3 regions of the Bacillus sp. 1NLA3E genome follow, and region 3 is predicted to be linked to each of the others. Evidence: riboswitches for the same ligand, from Rfam matches in the RefSeq annotation. Region 3 holds a riboswitch; each other region holds the start of a gene.
What was found. A riboswitch is a leader RNA that binds a small molecule or an ion and turns the genes downstream of it on or off. The one in region 3 is predicted to bind S-adenosylmethionine.

Region 1: linked by a shared signal. The riboswitch ahead of B1NLA3E_RS24725 (YezD family protein) and the one ahead of B1NLA3E_RS19525 (methionine ABC transporter ATP-binding protein) in region 3 are both predicted to bind S-adenosylmethionine.
Region 2: linked by a shared signal. The riboswitch ahead of metK (methionine adenosyltransferase) and the one ahead of B1NLA3E_RS19525 (methionine ABC transporter ATP-binding protein) in region 3 are both predicted to bind S-adenosylmethionine.

Annotation. Positions count from the first base shown of each region.
Region 1 is NC_021171.1:1,727,621-1,730,801, reverse strand. Features, by position in the region: gene B1NLA3E_RS08355 (inorganic phosphate transporter) at 1-608, opposite strand, end outside; gene B1NLA3E_RS08350 (phosphoadenylyl-sulfate reductase) at 622-1,338, opposite strand; gene B1NLA3E_RS24725 (YezD family protein) at 1,458-1,598, opposite strand; SAM riboswitch class I at 1,669-1,774, opposite strand; gene B1NLA3E_RS08340 (RDD family protein) at 2,017-2,418, opposite strand; gene B1NLA3E_RS08335 (DUF2238 domain-containing protein) at 2,658-3,181, shown strand, end outside.
Region 2 is NC_021171.1:3,838,592-3,841,772, reverse strand. Features, by position in the region: gene pckA (phosphoenolpyruvate carboxykinase (ATP)) at 1-1,122, opposite strand, end outside; SAM riboswitch class I at 1,424-1,568, shown strand; gene metK (methionine adenosyltransferase) at 1,819-3,018, shown strand.
Region 3 is NC_021171.1:4,049,580-4,052,760, reverse strand. Features, by position in the region: gene B1NLA3E_RS19530 (O-acetylhomoserine aminocarboxypropyltransferase/cysteine synthase family protein) at 33-1,355, shown strand; SAM riboswitch class I at 1,462-1,577, shown strand; gene B1NLA3E_RS19525 (methionine ABC transporter ATP-binding protein) at 1,854-2,879, shown strand; gene B1NLA3E_RS19520 (methionine ABC transporter permease) at 2,872-3,181, shown strand, end outside.

The DNA of each region.
Region 1 (3,181 bases), 2.3 Mb from region 3:
ATTAATCCAGCTCCTACCATTGGCCCAGCGGCATTGGCAACATTGTTCATCCCTGCCGAGAAGGCTTCTAAAAACCCGACAATAATCACAAATATTGAGAGAATAGGTTTATACTTATCTTTCGAAAGCACTGGATAACGTTTCTCGAGTCTATGGATCCCTTTCCCTAAGATAATGGCGATGACAAATGCGATAGCTGGGATGATAATCCAAAAACTTACAATAACAAGAATATTATTGATAAACAATGCCTTGTAAGCAACGCCCACTCCCACCACAGATCCAACGGTAATCTCACTTGTGGAAAGAGGGATGCCAATCAAATTGGCAATAAAAAGAGAAATGGCCGCCGATGATAATATGATCAGAACCACCTTCGCATTTAAGAACGATTGCGGGATAATATTAGAACCAATCGTTTTCGTAACTTCACTTCCACCCAGGACAGCACCAACAAAAATGGCAATTCCGCACAGCAAAAGAGCTTTTTTTCTATTAGAAATCGCTCCTGACCCATAAGCAACACTTACAGAAGCTGCTGCTCCACTTGCTCCGATGTTCATTGCAAAAAATAGTGCCACTGCTCCAGCCAAATAAGTTAAAGTCATAGTGGTTTACCTTTTATAGATGAAGTCCGCACTCAATTTTACCAGTACCAGTCCATCTGCCTGAACGTAAATCCTCGGCATTGAAAGCAGGCGCTGTACAAGGTTTGCACCCAATGCTTGGATATCCATTGTCGTGAAGTACATTGTATGGTAAGCCATTTTTGTGAGCGTATCTCCAAATATCCTTCCACGTCCAATGTATTAATGGACAAATTTTAATAGATTTAAATTTATTGTCTTGATTGAAAAAGTTGGTGTTTTTTCTCGTCTCCGATTGTTCGCGTCTTAATCCAGACAACCAAGCGGTAGTTCCAGAAAGAACACTATTAAGTGGGATGACCTTTCTTATTTCACAACATTTATTTGGTTCTCGTTCCCACAATTCATCTCCGAATTGTTCTGCTTGTTCCTCAAGAGTTAGACTCGGCTTTTTCAATTCGATCCGTAAATTAGGATATTTTTTCTTTACTTCATTAATAAGGTTGTAAGTCTCATCAAAATGAAGATCCGTGTCTAAAAAGACGATTTTCGCTGACTCATTCACTTTTGCAATCAAGTCGATGAGGACGATTCCTTCAATTCCAAAGCTACAGGCATAGACTAGTTCATCATCTTCATAATGGTCATAAGCCCATTTCAATACATTCAAAGCTCCCTTTGTCTCATCCTCTTCTAAAATATTAATCTGTGTAAAAGTTTCAAAATTGCTAAATGTTAGTTTCTCGGTCAAATTTGTGCCTCCATTCTTTATTTAAAGGCAGTTTTATTCCCATTTGGAATACAAATAAAACTCCCTCTAGTTTACTAGTCAGCAGTCAATCGTTTCATTTCTTCATTTCTTGCGTTTCATCAATTAATTCTAAGTTTTTCATTTTTTTCAATTTGAATGATTTTACCGTCTTGCACCACTAATGTAATAGATCCATATTTCATTGTTTCTAGTGTTTGTGTGATTTGCAAAAATACGGCTTCAAGTTGATTTTTCCCCAAACGAGCCCCTCCTCCTTTAAAATAAAAAATCCCTCCATCTTGGAAAGACTGTTCAGGTAAGTATGTTTTTACCTTATCTTCCAAAATGGTTTACATTTTGTTGGATTTAGCACCTTGCACATGTGCAGGTTGCCGGACATCTTCGGGCCAATTCCCTCCGCCTCTCTGGATAAGATTTAATTATTTTAAATTTTAACACAAATAGATCGGTTGTCAATATAATTTCGATAGGTTTAGTGTGAATTAAAAAAATATTTATTTATAATTTTTTAACTATTCGAAACATGCTCTCATATCCTACCGCAATCCATACCCCTTCACAACAAAAAGAGCCTCACTTTACTGCGTTGCCATACAAAACGGTGCCTGACCCCCGGTGCTTTACTGCGTTGCTGCACCGGGGGTCAGGCACCAATTTTTAATCGCGAGTTACATACGTTCCAGCAATAAAATCATGTATAGACCTTTTGTCCTGTCGAATTCCTACCATAAAGGCGCTTACGATTATGCCTATTCCAAGGGTAACGGTATATACAATGGCCCCTACTAATGAACGAAGTAGCATCGTAACTATTCCAACACTTTCTCCGTTCACTCTTGCGATCCTAATTCCCGCAATTCTTTTGCCAACTGTAAATCCTGACCATATAACTGGTATTAATAAGGCATATAACAAATCAAGTATAGAGCTAACTACATTTGCACTCGTTTCTCTAAAAATAAAATTACAAATTAATGAAATAGGGAAGCTAATAATAATTCCATCCAAAATGTTCGCAAGCAATCTTCTCCAAAAGCCAGCCGGATTTGAAATCACAATAATTTACCCCCTTTTTTTATTTCTGAGTTAAACTTGCCTGTTGATTTCATCTCCAGGCACTCGCTATATGTGGGGCCGTTATTGCTTCATAACACCCTTTATCATCATATTTTTTACATTTCATAATTATCACCAAATAGGCAAAAATAACGAATGATCTTGTGGTAGACATAGTTTAGATTTATACCAGTCTTAATGGAAAATTTCACAACGACACAATAAAAGGGGTGATTTTGAAAATGGCAAAAAAGAAAAGTAATTATATTCATTTATTAATATTGGTCATCGTAATAGCTGTTTTTATTTGGTCATTCATTAAACCTGTTCAATACTCAGATTGGATTTTAGAGGTGTCCCCCGCTCTGATTGGACTGATGATGGCCATTGTTATCTATAATAAGTTTCGTCTCACCACCCTTTCCTATATCATCATCGCTCTTTTGTCTATATTGGTATTTGTAGGTGGGCACTACACTTATTCAAAAGTACCGCTTTTCGATTGGATAAAAGACCATTTTAATTTACGCCGCAATCATTACGACCGTTTTGGGCATTTTTTTAAAGGTCTAATCACCATTCTGTTAAGGGAAATATTGTTAAAGAAAAGCCCCTTAGTTAAGGGGAAATGGTTGTTTGTTATTACGGTCAGTATGTCCTTAGCTATTGCTGCTTTTTATGAAATTAATGAATGGATATTTTCAAAACTAGCGCATGGGGGGAAAACTGCAAAAAATTTTTTAGGGACGCAGGGAGATATTTGGGA
Region 2 (3,181 bases), 210 kb from region 3:
AGAAGTATAACCACTTAAGAAATGGTACATAGCTTGTTCTTTAGTAAGCTTCGAGATTGGAGGTAATACTCCAAAAGCATCAGCTGTTAAGAAAATAATGGTATTAGGATGACCAGCAACACTTGGATCAACAATATTGCTAATTGCTTGTAATGGATAAGCTGCACGAGTGTTTTCTGTTAAGGTAGTGTCATCATAATCGGCGATACGGCTTTCGTCGTCAAGAACAACATTTTCAAGGACAGAACCAAAGCGGATTGCATCAAAAATTTGTGGTTCTTTTTCACGAGATAAATTGATGCATTTTGCATAACAACCGCCTTCAATATTGAAGACACCATTTGCTGACCAACCATGCTCGTCGTCACCGATTAATTTACGGTCTGGGTCTGCTGATAAAGTTGTTTTCCCAGTTCCAGAAAGACCAAAGAATAAAGCAACATCGCCTTCTGCCCCAACATTTGACGAACAGTGCATAGATAGAATTCCGCTTTCAGGAAGCAAGTAATTCATAATAGAAAAAATCGATTTTTTGATTTCTCCAGCATATTCTGTACCGCCAATTAAAACTGTTCTGCGTTCGAAAGAAATAATGATAAAGGTTTCTGACGCAGTACCATCAACAGCAGGATCTGCTTTAAAGTTAGGTGCGCAGATAACCGAAAATGCATTATTGTGCTCTTCTAGTTCTTTTTCGTCTGGACGAATGAATAATTGATGAGAAAAAAGATTATGCCAAGCATACTCATTGATTATTTGGATTGGCAAACGATATTTTTTATCTGCCCCTGCGAAACCACGGAAGACAAAAACTTCCTCTTGTTTTTGTAAATAAGTTACGACTTTATTGTAAAGCTTTGAAAATGCTTCTTCAGAGATCGGTGTATTTATAGAACCCCATTCGACCTTGTCCTTTGATGAAGCTTCTTCTACAATATACTTGTCTTTAGGTGAACGGCCAGTATATTTTCCAGTGGTGGCACGGACAGCGCCAGTTGATGAAATAATTCCTTCTTTTCGCTCTAATACTTTTTCAACTAACTGGGGAACTGAAAGTTGAATCTTAATGTTATTACCACTTAATAATTTACTTAGTTCATTAGAAATACTTACAGAATTCATCTGATAAATACCTTCCTTTATCAAATATTTTTGAGTGTTGTGAATAGTATAACACATTCGAGTTAATAATCTATACTATTAACTCGATTTTTAAAAAAATTATAGTTCACCTTATCATTCTTTAGTTAAATAACGTTGTTAATTAAACTAATAAGTTAAATAGGTTATCCTGTATTGTGTTATGAGGGTCAATCATGCACAACGATGCTAAATTCCATTATTATATAATTAGTGAACATTTATAAAAAACGATTGACATCATTTGACACTATACGGTATTATTCAACCTTGAACGGATACTCTCTTATCCTGAGCTGGTGGAGGGACAGGCCCAATGAAACCCAGCAACCTGCTATAAAAGAAAACCGAGATTAATCTCTCTGACAAACTTTCTTTCTAGCAAGGTGCTAACCTGACGCAAGGCATATGACCTTGAACGATAAGAGTGAAAGGCGCAAATTAGTTTGCTCAAAACCTTTCCTCATTTAAAAGGAAGGGTTTTTTATTTTGTCGCCTTTTAAATGGAAAACATGTGTGCTTTTAATAATCCCAGGTCTATATAGTTCATACACGATAAATTGGGATAAGAACTCCATGTTTATTTCATACTACATAGGGAATGAGTACCGTATCAATCTGAGGTTAATATAAGGGGTTCAGCTGTTAATCTCGTTATAAGGAAAAGGAGGAATTCAGATGTCCACAAAACGTCGTTTGTTCACTTCTGAATCAGTAACTGAAGGTCATCCAGATAAGATGTGTGACCAAATTTCTGATTCCATTTTAGATGCTATTTTAGCGAAGGATGCTAATGCCCGTGTTGCTGCTGAAACTTCAGTAACAACTGGATTAGTTCTAGTTGCTGGCGAAATTACTACATCTACTTATGTGGATATTCCAAAGATTGTTCGTGAAACGATTAAAGGTATCGGGTACGATCGTGCTAAATATGGTTTTGATTCTGAGACTTGTGCGGTTTTAACTTCTATTGGTGAACAAAGTCCTGATATTGCTATGGGTGTTAATCAGGCCCTTGAAGCACGTGAAGGTCTAATGTCTGATGAAGAAATCGAAGCAATTGGAGCAGGAGACCAAGGCTTAATGTTTGGCTATGCTTGTAATGAAACAAAAGAGCTTATGCCACTCCCAATTTCGCTTGCACACAAGCTTGCTCGTCGATTAGCAGAAGTGCGTAAGGATAAAGTTCTTGAGTACCTTCGTCCAGATGGAAAAACTCAAGTAACTGTGGAATATGATGAAAATGACAAGCCAGTTCGTATTGATACAATTGTCATCTCAACTCAGCATAATCCTGAGGTAATGTTAGAGCAAATTCAACGCAATTTAAAGGAATATGTTATCAATCCGGTTGTTCCAAAAGAACTAATCGATGAAAATACAAAGTATTTTATTAATCCAACTGGACGTTTCGTTATTGGCGGTCCTCAAGGAGATGCTGGTCTTACTGGTCGTAAAATTATCGTTGATACTTATGGTGGCTATGCTCGTCACGGCGGTGGCGCGTTTTCTGGTAAAGATCCAACAAAAGTTGACCGTTCTGCTGCTTATGCTGCACGTTATGTTGCGAAAAACATTGTTGCTGCTGGTCTCGCTGAAAAGTGCGAAGTTCAGCTTGCTTATGCGATTGGCGTTGCACGACCTGTATCGATTGCTGTTGATACATTTGGAACAGGAAAAGTAAGTGAGAATGTTCTCGTTGACCTCGTACGCAACAACTTTGACCTTCGTCCTGCTGGAATCATCAAAATGCTAGATCTTCGTCGTCCCATTTATAAGCAAACGGCTGCTTACGGCCACTTTGGAAGAACAGATGTTGATCTTCCATGGGAACGTACCGATAAAGCAGAAGGCATATTAAAACAAGCTAACCTATAAAAGAAAAACGGGGGGGTTACACGAAAGTGTAACTCCTGTTTTTTATTTTAGGTCTATTTTATGTTATTATATTGAGTATGATTTTAAAAAGAGAAGAATCAAATTAAATGATGAGAGTCCTCCTATTTGCTAGTGGACGCTTGTTTGAAATGGAGTAGGTGAC
Region 3 (3,181 bases):
TTACAATAGACAATGAAAAGGGAGAGAAGAGTATGAGTGACAAACAAAAGAACTACCGTTTTGAAACATTAAGTGTACATGGAGGATTATCTCCAGATCCTGTGACTGGAGCAAGATCAGTACCAATTTACATGAGTAATGCTTATCAATTTAAAGACACCGATCACGCAGCTAATCTTTTTGGTTTGAAAGAAAATGGCTATATATATACTAGAATCCATAATCCTACTGTAACAGTCTTTGAAGAAAGAGTGGCTTTATTAGAAGGCGGAATTGGAGCACTTGCTCTATCTAGTGGTATGGCAGCCATTACGTTATCAATATTAAATATTGCCCAAGCCGGAGATGAAATCGTTGCCTCAGCAAACCTTTATGGAGGAACCTATAATTTATTTGCCAATACACTTCCAAGGTATGGGATTAATGTTAAATTTGTTAATCCAGAGGATCCAGAGAATTTTAATCAAGCTATTACGGATAAAACAAAGGCAGTATTTGCAGAAACAATTGGAAATCCTAGTTTAAGGGTATTAGATATTGAAAAGGTTGCAGCAATCGCTCATAAAGCAGGTATTCCATTAATCGTTGATAACACTTTTGCAACACCTTATTTATTAAGACCAATTGAGTACGGTGCAGATATTGTCATCCACTCAGCAACAAAATGGATAGGTGGAAACGGAACAACCTTAGGTGGAATCATTGTTGATGGCGGAAAATTTGATTGGGCAAATGGAAACTTCCCAGTTTTTACACAACCAGACCCTAGTTACAATGGTCTAGTTTACACTGATGCAGTAGGACCAGCAGCATTTATCATTAAAGCAAGAGTACAGCTGCTAAGGGATATGGGACCAGCGATTAGTCCACAGAATGCTTTCCAATTTGTTCTAGGTCTAGAAACGCTCCCTGTACGGATGAGAGAACATATTGCCAATACTAAGAAAATTATTGCTTATTTAGACGCACATCCTGCTGTTGCATGGGTTTTATACCCTGGTAGTGAAGGACATCCTGATAAGGCATTAGCTGATAAATACTTACCAAACGGTGCAGGTTCAGTTGTGGTCTTTGGTATTGAAGGTGGACGAGAAGCAGGCGCAAAATTAATTAATGCAGCTTCTCTTTGGACTCATGTAGCTAATGTGGGAGATGCAAAAAGTTTAATTATTCATCCAGCAAGTACCACTCATCAACAGTTAGATGATGAAGGGTTAGTAGCAGCAGGAGTGCCAGAAGATTTAATTCGACTTTCGGTTGGTATAGAAAACGCTGAAGACTTAATTGAGGATCTTGAGCAAGCGATAGAAAAAGCAACAGGAGTATCTTCACTAACTGTAATAACAGATAAATAACTTTTTCAGAATAAAAGTTTCCATTGACACTGATTTTTATTCCGTGATAAAATCACAATCATAGTTAAGATTTGTTTGAATATTGTTTACTTAATATAATATTTTACTCTTATCAAGAGAGGTGGAGGGATGTGCCCTATGAAGCCCGGCAACCGTCGATTTGCTTTTTGCAATTGAAATGGTGCCAATTCACACAAAGCAAGCTGCTTTGGAAGATGAGAGAAAGGGATATAGAACATTACTATGCCTTTCTGCTCATATGCAGAAAGGCATTTTTATTTCAGAATAAGAAAGTATAAACTTATGAAGTAGTTTACTGTCTAGCTCCAGCGCCCAGCGACTAGTGTACTTCACTATCTTCCCTACGATAAGTCAACATCGGATCGCTTCGCTCTCCGTGTTTCCTTTATCTCAGTCAGATAGCTCCAGTCCTGTCGTGCGCTAACCGGGGCGCTTCCGCTTTTCTTATTACTATGAGAATAAAAAGAAGGTGATTGGATGATTTCAATAAAAGGTGTTAAAAAGATTTATCCTTCTAAGTCGGGTACCGTAACAGCAGTCGACAATGTAGATTTAGAAGTGCAAGATGGAGAGATTTTTGGAGTTATCGGCTATAGCGGAGCTGGAAAAAGTACGCTAATTCGAATGTTCAATGGTCTTGAACTTCCCTCAGAAGGATCCATTACCGTTGCTGGTCGGGAGATATCAAAAATTAAAGGTAGTGCCCTTCGTAAAGCACGTCAAGAAATTAGCATGATTTTTCAACATTTCAACCTTTTATGGTCTAGAACTGTACGGGAAAATATCGCATTTCCACTTGAAATTTCTGGGATTTCCAAGTTAGAACGCCAAAAACGTGTGGAAGAACTAATCAAGTTAGTTGGATTAGAAGGAAGAGAGGATGCCTATCCTGCTCAGTTGAGTGGTGGACAAAAGCAAAGGGTTGGGATTGCTCGGGCACTTGCAAATAATCCTAAAGTTTTACTTTGTGATGAAGCAACCTCGGCATTGGATCCGCAAACTACAGACTCTATTTTAGAATTATTAGTAGATATTAATAAACGGCTCGGACTAACGATAGTATTAATTACGCATGAAATGCATGTGATTAGAAAAATTTGTCACCGGGTTGCGGTCATGGAAGATGGGAAAATCGTTGAAATTGGACGAGTTTTAGACGTCTTTAAACATCCTGAACAGCAGATTACGAAACGGTTTGTTCAGCAAGTGACTGAGCCTGAAGAAACAAAAGATATCATTGAGCATTTATTAACACGCTATCCACATGGCCAAGTCGTTCAATTAACCTTTGTTGGGGATGCGGCGGAGCAACCAGTGATTGCCAACCTCATTCGTCAATTTGAAATAACAGTTACGATTTTACAAGGGAAAATTTCACAAACACATACTGGCTCCTATGGGACTTTATTTATACATCTTGATGGTGCTCCTCAGGAAATCAGCAAAGCGATAGAATTTATTCAATCGCAGCAAGTAGGAGTTGAGGTGATAAATAATGGCTAACTCTGTGGAAATAGTAAATTGGGACCAATTAATTGCAGCAACGCGTGAAACCATCTATATGACTACGATTTCGGTACTAACCACGTTTGTTTTGGGGCTAGTGCTAGGGTTACTATTATTTTTGACAGCGAAGGGTAATATATGGGAAAACAGAATCATCAACCTTATTATCTCTGGCTTCGTCAATATATTCCGGTCAATCCCTTTCATCATATTAATTGTTTTGCTCATTCCGTTTACTAAATTATTATTAGGTACAATGCTTGGCGCAAATGCAGCATTACCTGCCCTAATTATAGGTG